One region of the Mesorhizobium sp. B2-4-2 genome, then DNA from elsewhere that is predicted to be linked to it. Evidence: riboswitches for the same ligand, from Rfam matches in the RefSeq annotation. Region 1 holds a riboswitch; each other region holds the start of a gene.

Region 1 (3,918 bases):
ACCTCTACATCATGGACCACATCCGCAAGACCGATTTCATGCAGGCCGAATCGCTGCGCATGGCGTGGTCGATGTTTGCCTGGACGGGTGGGCCGACGCTCGGCATCTTTCTCTACACGCGCTTCGGCATCTATGCCGCGCATGGCGCGGTCGCCGTATTCGCCTTGGCCCTGCTGGCGTTGTTCTGGACCTACCGGCTCGGCGACAATCCCTCGATCCGGCCGGGCAAGACGCGCCCAGTCAACCCGCTGGCCAATATCGGCCGCTTCGTCGCGCAGCCGAGGCTGAGGCTGGCCTGGCTGATCGCCTTCGGCCGCTCCTGCTTCTGGACGACATTTTTCGTCTATGGCCCGCTGTTCATGGTCATCACCGGTGAGGGCGAACTTGCCGGCGGCATTCTGGTTTCGGCAGGCAACGCGCTTTTGTTCATGGCGATTTTCTGGGGCAAGGCCGGCAAGCGCTTCGGCGGCCGCAGGACCATGACTTTTGCCTATTTCGCCATGTCGGTGGTGCTGCTGGCGGCGGGTGCCGTCGGCGAAAGCGCGCCGCTCGTCACCGGCGCCTTCCTGCTGTGCGGCGCCTTCTTCACCATCGCGCTCGACGCGCTGGGCTCGACCGCCTTCATGCGCTCGGTCCGCTCTTATGAGCGGGCGCAGATGGCTGCGGTCTACCGCACTTATCTCGACTTTTCCGAACTGACGCCGCCGCTGGTCTACTCGGTGGTGCTGGCCTTTTTCGGACTAGGCTCGGTTTTCGTCACGCTCGGCCTGCTTGCGGCGGTCTGCGGTTATGTCACCTGGCGGTATCTGCCGAAGTCGCTGTGAAGCTTACGGCACAAGCGCAGCATGTCGTTCGCGTACCCAATCGTGGAAGCGGTGGAGGTCGTACTCCTCCGGCATCAGCACGCCGGCCTTATGGCGCATGGAGCGCAGCCCTTTCTGGTTGACCTCGCAGATCGCGGCATCCTCCTCCAGCACCTGGGTGCCGAATCCGACGATGTTGTCGATGTCGGTGGCGGCGAGCGCGTCGGGCGCGAACAGCCATTCGGCGGTCAATTCGGTCTGCTCGGGGCCAAGCGGCACCAGCCGTACGGACCTGACATAGTCGACGTGGCCGACGATGAACATCGAGGGCAGGCTGGTGGCGTAGGTCTGGCCGGCGGCGCGCTCGGCCGGCGTCAGGCCCGAAAAGACCGGCCCATGCGCCTGGCCGTCACGTGACCATGTTTCGGCACCCGCCCGCAGCCCGCCGGAAAATTCCGGCGCGTCATTGTCGGCATGGCGGGTCCATTCGGGGTCGTCATGCCGGCCCATCAGGCCGCGGCCGTAGATCGGCACCAGCCGCGACAGGTCCTTGTGGACGCCGGGGCAATGCAGGCATTCGTTGAAGTTTTCCCAGAAGATCTTCCAGTTGCAGTTCATCACCTTGCGCAGCACATGGCCCGATACCAGCGATTCCAGCGGCCAGTTGCCGAGATCGCCGGAGGCCGGGTCGAAGGATGAGTGCGCCGAGCCGGCGGCATCTTCCGCGAGATTGACGAAGACGAAGCCGCGCCAGACCGACAGCGCGACGCGATAGAGCGGATGGTCCGCCTTGTCGAAACCTTCGGGCAGCGTTTTCGATGGCACGCGCACGAGCTCGCCGCGCAGCGAATAGGACCATGCGTGGTAGGGGCAGGTGATCAGCCGCGCCCTCAGCCGCCCCTCGCGTTCCTGGCAAAGCTGCGAGCCGCGATGCCGGCAGGTGTTGTGGAAGGCGCGCAGTTCGCCGGTATCGTCACGCAGCACGACGATCTCCTGGCTGCCGACACGGAAGGTGCGGAAAGCCAGCGGTTGGGCGAGATCAGCTTCACGGCAGACGAGCAGCCAGTTCCTGTACCAGATGGCGTCGAGGTCGCGCTGGTAGGCCGCCGCATCCCAATAGGCCGAGGACGGCAATGTCGGCTCGGCCCGGGTGAGGCCGTTATAGGGGGCGTGCTGGCTCTGGACGGGCTGCATGGCTGGCCTCCTGTGAGGATGGCAGCCGACACCCGGCCACGGAAATTGTCAATTGCAGCGGAGCAAGCGGCCGGACGGCGCTAAAGCGCTTGTCGCCGTCGGAATTTGGTTTGCCGGATGCGGCGATTTTCCCTATAGTCACCTTCGTCGTCGGTTCCGATTGGAGCCAAGAGGGAATGCGGTGCGGGCAGATTTGTTGCCCAATGCCGTGGCTGCCCCCGCAACTGTGTGCGGTAGTCCTCTCCATATGCCACTGAAGATTTTCTTCGGGAAGGTGGGGAAGGGCGCTGATCCGCGAGCCAGGAGACCTGCCGGCGACAGGAAACTGACTTCGATGCCCTCGGGTGGAGGGTGAAAGGACAAGACATGAATACCGCTTCCGTCTCCCTCGGCGCCTCCATCTCCTCGCAGTCGCGCCTCCTGCAGCTCGCGCTCGCGGCGCTGCTCGGCGTTTTCGTCGTAGGCTTTGTCGGTTTCTCGCATATCGACGCGGTCCACAATGCCGCGCACGACTATCGCCACTCGATGGCGTTTCCCTGCCACTGATAGGGATTTGACATCATGAACCTGTTTCGCAACGTCGTGTTCATCGCGGCGATCGCAGGGCTCGTGGCCGGTGTCGTTCTCGCCTGCATGCAGGCCTATGCCACCGTGCCGTTGATCCTGAAGGCGGAAGTCTACGAACAGGCCGGCGGCGGCCACCACCACGACCATACCGCACCGGCCCCGACCGACAACAACGCCATGAACTCTGCCGCCCCGGCGGGCAATGCCATGAGCTCCGCCGCGCCGGCAGCCGCTGAAGCTGTTCCGGCTGAAGAGGAAGGCTGGGCGCCGGCCGACGGCTTCGAGCGCTTCGCCTTCAGCGTGCTTGCCAACATCGTCACCGGCATCGGCTTCGCGCTGGTCCTGGTCGCGGTTTCGGAATTCGCCGGCGGCATCGGCAACTGGCGCCAGGGCGTGTTCTGGGGACTGGCCGGCTTTGCCGTGTTCACGCTGGCGCCGGGCCTCGGCCTGCCGCCGGAACTGCCGGCCATGCCTGCCGCCGAGCTTCTGCCACGCCAGATCTGGTGGACGGCGACGGTGGCGGCGACGGCGATCGGCCTTGCCCTGATCGCCTTCCGCAAATCACTGCCGCTGGCGATTCTGGGCGTGGTGTTGATCGTCGCGCCGCATATTGTCGGCGCGCCGCAGCCGGACAGTTTCGAGACGCCGATTCCGGAAGGCCTGCACCATCAGTTCGTGGTGGCGGTAACCGTAACCAACCTGGTGTTCTGGCTCGTGCTCGGCGCTGTCGTCGGCGTGGTGCGCGGACGCTTCACCGGCAGCGCGACGAGCCTGCGCGACAGCTTTGCCTGATCGCGGAAGACTGACCTTCATCATCGGCGGTGCGCGCTCCGGCAAGAGCGCGCACGCCGAAACGCTGATGACGGCCTTGCCTTCGCCATGGACCTACATCGCCACGGCGCAAGCCTATGACGACGAGATGCGGCAGCGCATCGCGTTGCACCGGTCGCGGCGCGGCGAGGGCTGGACGACCATCGATGCACCGCTTGGCCTTGTCGGTGCACTCGAGGCCCTACCGGAGGACCAGCCGGTCCTTGTCGACTGCCTGACGCTCTGGCTGACCAATCACATGCTGGCCGATCATGATGTAGAGGCCGAATGTCGGCGGCTGGCTGACATGCTGTCGCGGCCGCGCGGACCCTGGTTCGTGGTATCCAACGAGGTCGGGCAAGGCATCGTGCCCGACAATGCGCTGGGGCGCCGGTTCCGCGACGCCGCCGGCCGGCTCAACCAGCAGGTCGCGGCGATTGCCGAGACCGTGCTTTTGATGGTGGCGGGGCTGCCGCTCAAGGTGAAGTGACATGACCGACATCGACGAAAAGGACGAAGAGCGCCACCGCGCCAAGATGGCCAA
Region 2 (3,918 bases), on a different contig from region 1:
GAACGGCTTGTCCTCGCCGGAATCATAGAGGAACACGCGCGTTCCCCTGCGGGCGCCGACCTTGGCCGTGATTTCGGCGAGCTGCGCCTTCCAGCCGGAGACGAGCTTATCCGCTTCGGCCTCCTTGCCGAAGATCTTGCCCAGCTTCTCGACATCGCCATAGAGCAGATCCATCGAAGCGGCGGGGCGGTTCTTGTCGAGATGGACGCAGCTTTCCGTCAGCACCAGGGTCTTGATGCCGTGTTGCGCCAGCGTATCGGGCGTCACCTCGCCGCCCGGCTTCATGCCGTAGTACCAACCGGCGAAGAAGAAGTCGGGCTCGACAGCGACCAGGTTTTCCAGCGTCGGATATTTGGGCGCCAGTTCCGGGATCGAGCCTTGCTCGGCCTTGAATTCGGGGCCGACCTTGTACCATCCGGTGATGCCGGTCAGGCCGACGATCGACGGCTGCAGCTTCAGGGCGAAGGCCATCTCGGCCATGTTGAGATCGTGAATGACAGCGCGCTTTGGAGGCGCGTCGAAGGTCAGCGACTTGCCGCAGCTGTCGACCGTCACCGGAAAGGCGAAGGCCGTAGAGGCCAGCAGGGAGAAGGCAAGAGACACGGCAAGGCGTTTCACGGATGTTGCTCCTTCGTTGCACGGGAATTGGATCTGCGCTCACGAAGATGGCGCGGCACGGTTCGGAACCTCGAACACCGTCAGCTCGCGGTCCTCCGTCGGGTGGCGCAACCTAAAGACGTCGACACCGAAGATCTCGCGGATCAGCTGCTGAGTGAGTGCTTCGCGTGGCGGCGCCAGCACATGCAACCGGCCATGGCTCATCACCGCGACCCTGGTGGCGAAAGGCGTCACCAGCGCCAGATCGTGCAGCACCGCGATCACGGTCATGCCGAGGCCTGCAACCAGTTCGAGCAACTCGCTGCGCGCCCGCGGGTCGAGATGGTTGGTCGGCTCGTCGAGGAACAGGATCTTCGGCTCCTGTGCGATGGCGCGGGCAAGCTGGGCGCGCTGGCGCTCGCCGCCCGACAGCGAGCCGATGGTGCGGCCAAGCAGCGGCAACAGCCCGGTCCGGCGCAGCGCCTCGACGACAATGTCGCGTTCCTCGCTCCTGTGCCTGCGGCCGGTATGCGGAACCCGGCCGAGCTCGACATAATCGATCACCGCCAGCCGTGGATCCGGTTGATCGGTCTGGCCGACGACGGCGATGTGCAGCGCCCGCTCGGCGGTCGAAATCCTGTCCAGCAGGCGCCCGGTGAGCTTCACTTCGCCCGAACTCGGCCGCAGCATGCCCGACAGCATGCGCAGCAATGTCGTCTTGCCGGCGCCGTTGGGACCGATGATGGCGAGACGGTCGCCCGCCGCCACCGAAAGGCTGACCGGATGCACCAGATGCAGGCCATCCGCCGCCGCGGCCAGGTCGCGGGCCTCGAGAAGCGGCGCGGTCATGGGCAATTCCTTGCAGGGCCTGCCGGAATACGGGCCAGCGTCTTGCTTGCCAATCCTGCCGGACGCTGGCCTGAATTCACCTCGGTGGCGATATCGCGGCAAAGCGTGCACACGATGATGCGATGCATGGGAATGCAGTGAATGCGATCGATGGAGCCGTCCAACTTCCGTCACTTTCAAAAATGGCGACGGAAGGAAGCTGGCTTGAACCGGTCGACAAGACCGAACCCCGCGTCTCCTCCCGGCACACCCCGTCCGGTCAACCCATGCAGATGGCAGGTCTCCTGGCTCGCGGGTCGTTGCGCCATCCTGCCTTCCCAGCCTTGCCGGCCAGTGGCTTCTCGGATTTTGCTCGCCGCTTACAGTTGCGGGGGCAGCCATGGCTTCGACCCGAAAATCGGGCCTCACCATGTTCCCTTTTCACCCCTCGCCTTGCGGCGCGGGGACCATCACGAGTCGCAGCCTAGGATGCAGGCACCGTCGAGGCAAGGTCGATGCATGTTCTGTTATAACGATACAAACTTGTGGTCAATCACTATCGCGCGCCACCAGTTCCAGCGGCCAGACCTCGCGAATGATCTCTGGCCCTTTCGCGCCGGCGAAAGCCGGGAGCGAGGCGAGCAGGATTTCGCCGAGCCGCCGCCCCATCGGGTCAAGGCTCGGACGAAAGCCGGTCAGCGCCGGCGAGAAATAACGGCAGAGCGGCGTGTCGACGATGACGATCACCGCGACATCCTGCCCGGGCTTGATCCCCATTTCGGCGAGCGCTTTGCAGCCGCCGAGCGCCATCGAGTCGTTGTTGAAGATAATCGCGGTCGGCGGATCCTTCGACCGCATGACTTGCGGTGTCACCGCGTAGCCACCGGCTTCGTTGATAAAACCGTCCACAATCAGGCCGGGATCGACTTCGATGCCGTGCCGCCGCAGCGCCTTGCAATAACCCTCCAGAAACAGATAACCGAAATTCAGGTCAAGCGACGGCCGGATGGCGGCGATGCGGCGGTGGCCACGCGCAACCAGCCGGTCGACCGCATCGGCGCCCGCCTTCTCGAAATCCAGATCCAGAGAGGGATAGCTGTCGTCGCCGGACCGGCTTCGGCCGAGCGTCGCGAAGGGAAAGCCGGCCTTGCTCAGATAGTCGATGCGATCGTCCTCGCGCCGCGTCCAGGCCAGTACGACGGCATCGGCACGACGCGTCTCGACGACGCGGCGCAGCCGCTCCTGCTGATAATCCGCCGGCGCGCCCATGACGATGATCAGGTCCAGCCCGCACTCGGCCAATGTCGCTTGCAGTCCGGTGAGGAACGGAATGAAGAACGGCTCGCCATACTGCTGGTCGCCCGGATGCGGCTGCAGCATGAAAGCCACGGCATGGGTGGTGCCGCGGCGTAGGTTCCTGCCCGAGTGGTTCGGTGAATAATTGAGCTTCCGGGCCGCCTCGAGCACGCGCTGGCGTGTCTCGGCGTTCACGTCGGCGCGCCCGTTAAGCGCGCGCGAGACTGTACCGATCGAAATGTTCAGGTGTCGCGCAAGATCGTGAATGCTGGACGCCAAGACCTCCCCCTCCTGCTTCTGGCTAGCACCAGCCGGTCGTGCGGCCAAGGCGTTTCAGAGCCGACGGTACAAATCCGATTGACAATATATGCCATCGGGTGTGTCATCGTAAACGTTTACGGAAGTCATTTACGGACTGCCGTGGGTGCCAGCCAGGAGGGGTTGGCCGGAGGAGCGCTGGATGATGCACGTCGTCCTGGTCGGGTGCGGAGCCATGAGCAAAACCTGGCTCGAGGCCATCAGCCAATCCCCTGCCGTCAAGATCGTCGGTCTCGTCGACCTCGACGCCGACAGGGCGCGCCAGCGGGCACGCGAATACGACCTCGCCGGGGTCGCGATCGGGACCGATCTCGACGTCGTTCTCTCCCAGACCAGACCCGATGCGGTGTTCGACGTGGTCGTGCCTGCCGCCCGTCGCGCCGTGGCGAATTCGGCCTTTGCCCATGGCTGTCATCTGTTGACGGAAAAGCCGCTGGCCGACAGCCCGGACAATGCGCGCGCCATCATCGACGATGCGCGGCGCGCCCGGCGCATCCATGCCGTGGTGCAGAACCGCCGCTACGTCGCCAACGTCCGGCGCATCCGGCGCTTTCTCGGCTCCGGCGCCATCGGCGCTGCGACCAGCATCCATGCCGATTTTTTCATTGCGCCGCATTTCGGCGGTTTCCGCGAAGGCATGCGCCATGTGCTGCTGCTCGACATGGCGATCCATACATTCGACGCCGCCCGCTACATGGTCGATGGCGAGCCGACCGAAGTGTATTGCCGGGAATGGGAGCCGGCCAATTCCTGGTACCGGCAGGGATCGTCGGCAAGCGCCACCTTCGAGCTCGGCCAGGGCAAGATGTTCACCTATCGCGGCAGTTGGTGCGCCGACGGTTTCCGCACCAGTTGGGAAGGCAGTTGGCGCATCGTCGG
Region 3 (3,918 bases), on a different contig from region 1:
CCGATGGAACTCTACAAGAAACCCGGCAATCTGTTCGTTGCCCAGTTCATCGGCTCGCCGGCCATGAACATCCTGCCGGCGACCATCGACAAATCGGGCAATCCGACCGCCATCAGTCATGTCGGCGGCCGCAAGGCTACGGTGCCGATCGCGACGCCGGCCTCGGCCAAGGGCGCGTCGGTGAGCTTCGGCGTGCGGCCGGAGGACCTGACGATCGCCGGCGGCACGGACTATCTGTTCGAAGGAACGGTGGATTATGTCGAGCAGCTCGGCGAGGTGCAACTCGTCTATGTCGACATCGGCCGCGCCGACCTGCCGCTGGTGACCAAGCTGCCGGGCAATGTCGAGGTCAAGCGCGGGGCGACACTGCGGCTGAGCGCCGACGCCGGAGACCTTCATATCTTCGACGCGGATGGACGATCCTTCGCGCTGCACGAGACGGAAGCGAAAGCGGCCTGAGAGCAGGCCATGAATTAATTGCCGGTCACGCAAAAACAGGAGCGGCGGGCAAAGCCCGCCGCTCGTGTTTGGTGTCAGCTTCGGCTGTTAGTGGCCGAAGAGATTCCGGTCACTGCCCTGAGGGGCGGACTTGTGTACATCGCCCGACGAATTGAGCAGCTTGTAGACGGGCGAGCCGCTGTCGCGGATCGAAGCCGTGTGCGCATTGTCGACCGAGGTGACGGCAGGTTGGTTGGCGCCATTGGAGCCATAGTTGTCGCTGCCGGCAAAAGCGCTGCCCGACACCACCAGAACGGCGGCGGCAGCAAGGATGATCTTCTTCATTTCAAGTCTCCTGAATTTTCGAATTTCGCCAGGACGGCGGAAGGCCCGCCGTCAACTGGAGATCGGCTGTTAGTTGTTGCCGAAGAGGTTGCGATCGGCACCCTGGACAGGCGTCTGGGCAGCCGGTTCCGACTTCTTGGTCGAAGCGGTGTACGAGCTGTCGACGGCGGTGGCCGCAGGGGCATTCGAACCATAATGGTCGCTACTAGCGAAGGCGCTGCCGGAAACAGCCAGAAGGGCGGCGGCAGTGAGAATGATCTTTTTCATTTTTTGATACTCCAGTATTTTTCCGTCCGTCTAGCGGCGTGTCTTGGGAGGAAATCGCGTCGTTCGGACAGCCCCGATGTGGGAAAGCCATACCGCCATTTCCAATCACGAAGTTTTTCCGTGTGGACCAAGTTTCCACCACTTGAAATTGTGCCAGGGCCTTCTACATTCGTTTTTTTCCATTTGTTATCAGATAGTTATTCTAACAGACCGCGCGATCACCAACTGTGTCGAAGGCCCAGTGTTCACACCGTCCTGCACGCATCGTCAACAGAAACGAACCGTTCGGTTCGATTTTAGAGGGCGCTAATAGTCACTTTTCGAAACCGTTAACCTTTTTGCCTCCGCCACGAGACGGAATCCGAGGCGGCGACCTGAGGCTTTCTGCCCCTGCAACGGCGGCCGCACCGTTTTCAGTGCGTGTCGCGCGGCATGGATGCGATGTCGTTTTCATGCCGACGACAAGCCGGCGATCATGGTTAGATCCTGCCATCTCAGGTGCCGCCGCGTGACGACGAGGCGGAGAATTGGGAAGCCGGTCAGAATCCGGCGCTGCCCCCGCAACGGTGGTGGAGTTCAGGTCGCAACGGGAGACCACTGGGCAAAGGCCTGGGAAGGTGTCGCGACAGTCCGCAAGGACAGCTCCAGAGCCCGGAAACCAGCCCGAGATGTTGGACTCGACTGATCGCGGCGGGCGGTCAAGAGGCGGATGGTGCATGTCCGGCGCAAGCCGGCGCGCGGCTTGATCCTTCCTCTCTCCCCTCCGTTCAGTCCTTCAATGTGAGGACAGGACTTCAATGCGAGGACAGGACATGGATGCGCGCAACGACATGCTGAAACGGCTGCAAGGCCGCAGGGACGGCTTCTCACTCGAGCAGCCCTTCTATACCGACGCCGACTACTTCAAGCTCGACATGGAGCTGATCTGGTACCGCGACTGGCTGTTCATCGGCCATGATTGCGAACTGCCCAGGCCCGGCAGCTTCATTACGGTGCAGATCGGCGACTATCCTGTCGTGCTGGTGCGCGACCAGAAGGGCAACATCAACGCCTTCCACAATTCTTGCCGCCATCGCGGCAGCCGCGTCTGCAACACAGACAAGGGCACGGCGGCAAAGCTCGTCTGCCCCTACCATCAGTGGACCTATGAACTGGACGGCAGGCTGCTGTTCGCCAGGCAGATGGCCGAGGGTTTCGACAAGAGCCAGTTCGGCCTGAAGCCGGTCGCCTGCGAAAGCGTCGGCGGCTACACCTTCATTTGCCTCGCCGACGAGCCGGCGGATTTCGCGCCGATGCGGATGATGATCGAACCCTATTTGCTGCCGCACCGGCTGCGCGAAGCAAAGGTCGCCTTCGAGAGCACCATCGTCGAGAAGGGCAATTGGAAGCTGGTCTGGGAAAACAACCGCGAATGCTATCATTGCGCCGGCAACCATCCGGAGCTCTGCAAGACCTTTCCTGAGGCGCCGACCGTGACTGGCGTGCAAGGCGCCGACAGCGACCCGGAGATGCTGGCTCACTGGGCCAAATGCGAGGCCGCCGGCCTGCCGAGCAAGTTCCGCATCGACCCGGCCGGACAATACCGTGCCATCCGCGCGCCGCTGCTGCGCGATGCCGTCAGTTACACGATGACGGGAAAACACGCGGTCAAGAAGAACCTGTCCGACAGCGTTGCCACCGACCGCATCGGCTCGTTGCTGCTCTATCACTATCCGACGACCTGGAACCACATCCTCGGCGACCACGCCGTCACGTTCCGCGTGCTGCCGATCAGCGCCACCGAGACCGCGGTGACGACCAAATGGCTGGTTCACAAGGACGCGGTCGAGGGCGTCGACTACGACCTTGCCGAACTCACCCATGTCTGGACCGAGACCAACGGCCAGGATCGTCGCATCGTCGAGGAAAACGCCTTCGGCATCCTGTCGCCGGCCTATGAACCCGGCCCCTATTCCGAACTGCACGAAGGCGGCGTCATCCAGTTCGTCGACTGGTACGCGCGTTTCATCGGTCCGCGCCTCGCCGAAGACGGCCGGCCGGCCCTGCGCAGCGTTGCTTGAGAGGTAAGGGATGAATGCGATGACGTATCTCGGCCTCTATCGCCATCTCGATCAGATGGCGCCCTGGAACGACAGGCTCCAGGTGCTGGAAGTGATCGGCGTGAGCGACGAGGCGCCTGATGTAAAGACCTTCACCTTCCGCTCCGACAACCAGACCTGGTTCCGCTACAAGCCGGGCCAGTTCGTGACGCTGGAACTGCCGACAGCGGATGGGTTGCTGATGCGCACCTACACGCTGTCGTCTTCGCCTTCACGGCCATTCTCGATCGCGGTGACGGTGAAGGCGCAGGCCGGCAGCACCGGCACACGCTGGATGTTCGACCATTTGAGGCCTGGTTCGCACGTCAAGGCGTATGGGCCGGCCGGAGACTTTTCGCTGCACAGCCACCCGGCGGCCAAATATCTGTTCATCTCGGCCGGCTCCGGCGTGACGCCGATGATGTCGATGCTGCGCTGGCTGAACGACTGCGCGCCATGGACCGATGTCGGCTTCGTCAACTGCGCCCGCCGCCCCGAAGAGATCATCTTCCGCAAGGAGCTGGAATTGCTCGGCAGCCGCATGCCCGGCCTGTCGCTCGGTTTCATGATCGAGGAGCGGTCGAGCCGGGAAGGCTGGTTCGGCCATATGGGCCGCATCGACGCCATCCGGCTGCCGCTTTTGGCGCCCGATTTCCGAGAGCGCGAAATCTTCTGCTGCGGCCCCGACCCCTTCATGCGTGCCGTGCGCGGCATGCTCGAAGCCGCCGGCTTCGACATGGCGAGATACCATCAGGAGAGCTTTGCAGCGCCGCTGGTGGAGGAAATTCCG
Region 4 (3,918 bases), on a different contig from region 1:
ACGCCGATCACCAGGCTTGCGGCACCGGCTTGGCCGAACTCCTTGGTGATCGCCACCGTGCTCACTTCCGTCGTCGCGAAGGTCGCGCCGATGAAGATTAGGGCGAAGGTGATGATCTGTACCGGCCGCAGGCGGATTGCCGAGCCAGTCGAACCATGGTCCACCGGCCGCACTTTCGGCTCCGTCGATCGCTGCAGGATGAATGCTATCGAGCCCAAAGCGAGAAACAACGTGCTCGCCAGCATGCCTGCTTCCGGAAACAGCGCCGCACTGAGGCCCACCGACAGCGACGCGCCGGCGATATAGACCAGTTCGTCGGCCGCCGATTCGAAGGCGAAGGCGGTGTTCATCTCCGGCCGGCCGCGAAAAAGCTCGGTCCAGCGCGCGCGCACCATTGCCGGCATGCTGGGCATGGCCGCTGCCAGCAGCGCCGACACGAACATTGTCCATACCGGCCAATCCTGGTTGGCCGACGCAATCAGCAGCAGGAATGCCAGCACGGAGATGATGGTGGTGGGCACCACGATCCATGTCTGGCCGAGGCGGTCGACCAGCCTGGAGATCTGCGGCGCCAGGAAAGCGTTGGCCAGCGCGAATGTCGCCGAGACGGCACCCGCCAGCCAGTATTCGCCACGCGTCTGCGACAGCATCGCCACGATGCCGATCGGCGCCATGGCGATCGGCAGGCGCGCCATGAAGCCTGCAGCGGCAAAGCCCTTGGCGCCAGGGGCTCGAAAGATCTCGGAATAGGGGTTCTGCATGATCCGTTCCTCGACAAAAGGCGATTCGGAAATTACATACGATGCGTATGAATACTAAATAGATCATACGTCGCGTATGTCAATTGGCATACGTGACGTATGTAGATAAGGCCAGAAGAGATGCACAAGCCCCGCAGGGAAATGATCGCCGAAACGCGCGCCAAATTGATTGCCGCGGCCCGGCATGCGTTCGGAACGATCGGTTATGCCGAGGCATCGATGGATGATTTCACCGCATCGGCAGGGCTGACGCGCGGTGCGCTCTATCATCATTTCGGGGACAAGAAGGGGCTTTTGCAGGCGGTTATCGCCGAGATAGACGCCGAGATGGCGGCACGGGTGAATGAGGTTGCAGCGAAAGCACCGACCCGCTGGCAAAGCTTCGTCGACGAATGCACGAGCTACATCGAAATGGCGCTGGAGCCGGAAATCCAGCGCATCATGTTTCGGGACGGTCCGGCCGTGCTGGGGGATCCCGCGCAATGGCCGAACGCCAATGCCTGCGTCGCGTCGATGACCGATCACCTGACGACGCTGCAGGGCGACGGGGTGGTTGTCCCGGGCGTAGACCCCGAGACCGCGGCACGGCTGATCAACGGGGCGAGCAGCCAGGCGGCGCAGCGGATCGCCAATTCGAACGACCCGGAAGCGACGTCGAAGACCGTGGTGGCGGCATTCAAGCAACTGCTCGAAGGATTGTTGAGGAAGGATGCCGGAGCCGCCTGACGACGGCAGGCCGCCGGCAGCGCGCTGCGCATGCCGTATCGGCAATCAAATCAAGGGTTTGTCAGACTTTTCGCATGTTGCCGCCTTGAGGCGTGCGATCGTTGATTTGAGCGGAACTTCGCCCTGTCCGCAAAACGTCTCGCTCATGATCAGCTCGGGCAGCGGCAGCCGCCGCCCCCAGCCATGTGTTTCGAGGTCCGGTTTCGGCGCGAACTCCGAGACACGGCCGACACAGAGATAGGCCACCGGCGTCACATGCTCGGGAATCGACAGAAGGCCTTTCAACGCCTGCGCCTCGATAATGCTGACCCAGCCAACGCCGACGCCTTCGGCGCGCGCCGCCAGCCAGAAATTCTGCACCGCGCAGACCGTGCTGTAGAGATCCATCTCGGGATTGTGCCAGCGTCCCAGCGGCGAACCCTGTGAGCGTCGGCGGTCGCAGGTGATACAGATATTGAGCGCGCTTTCGCAGATGCCTTCCAGCTTGAGCTTGCGGTAGAGCGCCCGCCGCTCTTCCTCGATCGCCGGCAATTCCTGCTCGCGCGCCGCGAGGAACAGGTCGCGCACCTGTTCCCGTCGTTCGGTGCCACGAATGACGATGAAATTCCATGGCTGCATGAAGCCGACCGATGGCGCGTGATGGGCGGCAAGCAGCAGCCGCGCCAAGACCTCGTCGTCGACGGCCTCTGATGTAAAATGGCTGCGGACATCGCGCCGCGTGAACATGGCGCGGTAGACCGCATCGCGCGCCATCTGGTCGAATCCGTCACCCACGGGGATGGTCATATTGTCCGGCATCGCTTGTCCCCTTGCGATTGCAATCAACTGCCGTCCGCCTGACCATGCGGATGACGATGCCTGCCAGGCCGGTCTTCTGGCTCGGGATCAACCCGCATCCGGCGCCTTCCCGTCATCGACAGTGGCATTTACCGGCGCGGTCCCCCTTACAGCGTTGGGCACGCCACGGTATCAAACCGTGTTCCCGATTCTCCCGCTCGCGGCGGGCACCAGGCAGTGGCGGGGACTTTACGACGAAGCCCCTGCGCCGCCAATCCCCGCGGCGACGCGAACGGACGCAAGCGCGATTTTCCCCAACCATCAGGCCGCAACGCATGGCCATCGCCGCGCCGGGGCACTAGATAGGGAGCATGGCCACTCGTCTCTACACCCATCCGATCTTCCTCGAGCACATCACGCCACCCGGCCATCCGGAGCGGCCGGACCGCTTGCGCGCCATTGAGCGCGTGCTCGACGACGAGGCTTTTGCCGCGCTCGACCGCCTCGAGGCGCCACAAGGCGATGAGGCCACCATTCTCTACGCGCATCCCGAGGATTTCGTCGAGCGGGTACGCGCCGCCATTCCCGAGACGGGCATCGCCCGCATCGATGCCGACACAACGGCCAGCCCGAAGAGCTGGCAGGCGGCGATCACCGCGATCGGAGCCGCCAACGCCGCCGTCGACGACGTCTTTGCCGGCAGGGCAGACAACGTTTTCGTCGCCGCCCGGCCGCCCGGCCATCATGCCGAGAAAGCGACCGCGATGGGCTTCTGCCTGTTCAACACGGCGGCCATCGCCGCACGTTATGCACAGCGCAAACACGATATCGAACGTGTCGCCATCGTCGACTGGGACGTGCATCACGGCAACGGCACGCAGGATGTTTTCTGGGACGATCCGTCCGTGCTTTATTGCTCGACGCACCAGATGCCGCTCTACCCCGGCACCGGAGCAAAGAACGAAACCGGCGCCGGCAACATCGTCAACGCGCCGCTTGCGCCGCAGACCGGCAGCGAGGCGTTCCGCGATGCCTTCCTGTCGCGCGTGCTGCCCTCGCTCGACAATTTTGCACCCGACCTGATCATTATTTCGGCCGGCTTCGATGCGCATCATCGCGACCCGCTGGCCGAGATCAACCTGACCGAGGATGATTTCGACTGGGCGACCGGCCAACTCATGCAGCGCGCGGCGCGCCACAGCGGCAACCGGCTCGTCAGCCTGCTCGAGGGCGGCTACGATCTGCAAGGATTGGCATTTTCGGTCGCCGCCCATGTCGGGCGACTGATGAAAGGATGAATGATGGCTGGTGAAACCAACGAAGACGTCAAGGCGATGAGCTTCGAACAGGCTCTCGACGCGCTGGAGAAGATCGTCGATGATCTGGAGCGTGGCGATGTGCCGCTCGACCAGTCCATTAGGATCTACGAGCGCGGCGAGGCGCTGAAGGTGCATTGCGACCGGCTGCTGAAGGCGGCCGAGGACAAGGTGGAGAAGATCAGGCTGTCCCGCGACGGCAAGCCGGTCGGGACGGAGCCGCTGGACGCGGATTGAGGCACGCAGCCGTCTCTCTGGTTTTTGACACGATCATGATTGAGGATAGAACGCGTCCCGATTGAAACGGCTCCAGGACAAGAGGAGATACGGAAGCGATG

What was found. A riboswitch is a leader RNA that binds a small molecule or an ion and turns the genes downstream of it on or off. The one in region 1 is predicted to bind cobalamin.
Region 2: another riboswitch for cobalamin. It lies ahead of FJ942_RS14910 (ABC transporter ATP-binding protein); the one in region 1 lies ahead of FJ942_RS15635 (CbtB domain-containing protein).
Region 3: another riboswitch for cobalamin. It lies ahead of FJ942_RS27115 (aromatic ring-hydroxylating dioxygenase subunit alpha); the one in region 1 lies ahead of FJ942_RS15635 (CbtB domain-containing protein).
Region 4: another riboswitch for cobalamin. It lies ahead of bluB (5,6-dimethylbenzimidazole synthase); the one in region 1 lies ahead of FJ942_RS15635 (CbtB domain-containing protein).

Annotation. Positions count from the first base shown of each region.
Region 1 covers NZ_VFVM01000006.1:126,653-130,570, reverse strand. The annotation lists gene FJ942_RS15645 (MFS transporter) at 1-824, shown strand, start outside; gene FJ942_RS15640 (aromatic ring-hydroxylating dioxygenase subunit alpha) at 828-1,997, opposite strand; cobalamin riboswitch at 2,132-2,328, shown strand; gene FJ942_RS15635 (CbtB domain-containing protein) at 2,364-2,543, shown strand; gene FJ942_RS15630 (CbtA family protein) at 2,559-3,356, shown strand; gene cobU (bifunctional adenosylcobinamide kinase/adenosylcobinamide-phosphate guanylyltransferase) at 3,349-3,864, shown strand; gene cobO (cob(I)yrinic acid a,c-diamide adenosyltransferase) at 3,866-3,918, shown strand, end outside.
Region 2 covers NZ_VFVM01000005.1:382,338-386,255, forward strand. The annotation lists gene FJ942_RS14905 (ABC transporter substrate-binding protein) at 1-618, opposite strand, end outside; gene FJ942_RS14910 (ABC transporter ATP-binding protein) at 658-1,446, opposite strand; cobalamin riboswitch at 1,703-1,912, opposite strand; gene FJ942_RS14915 (LacI family DNA-binding transcriptional regulator) at 1,975-3,000, opposite strand; gene FJ942_RS14920 (Gfo/Idh/MocA family oxidoreductase) at 3,182-3,918, shown strand, end outside.
Region 3 covers NZ_VFVM01000018.1:66,993-70,910, forward strand. The annotation lists gene ugpC (sn-glycerol-3-phosphate ABC transporter ATP-binding protein UgpC) at 1-459, shown strand, start outside; gene FJ942_RS27105 (DUF680 domain-containing protein) at 547-783, opposite strand; gene FJ942_RS27110 (DUF680 domain-containing protein) at 853-1,050, opposite strand; cobalamin riboswitch at 1,530-1,732, shown strand; gene FJ942_RS27115 (aromatic ring-hydroxylating dioxygenase subunit alpha) at 1,863-3,110, shown strand; gene FJ942_RS27120 (hybrid-cluster NAD(P)-dependent oxidoreductase) at 3,130-3,918, shown strand, end outside.
Region 4 covers NZ_VFVM01000001.1:414,828-418,745, forward strand. The annotation lists gene FJ942_RS02010 (MFS transporter) at 1-761, opposite strand, end outside; gene FJ942_RS02015 (TetR/AcrR family transcriptional regulator) at 882-1,487, shown strand; gene bluB (5,6-dimethylbenzimidazole synthase) at 1,533-2,285, opposite strand; cobalamin riboswitch at 2,334-2,514, opposite strand; gene FJ942_RS02025 (histone deacetylase family protein) at 2,636-3,562, shown strand; gene FJ942_RS02030 (exodeoxyribonuclease VII small subunit) at 3,566-3,817, shown strand; gene FJ942_RS02035 (DUF2277 domain-containing protein) at 3,916-3,918, shown strand, end outside.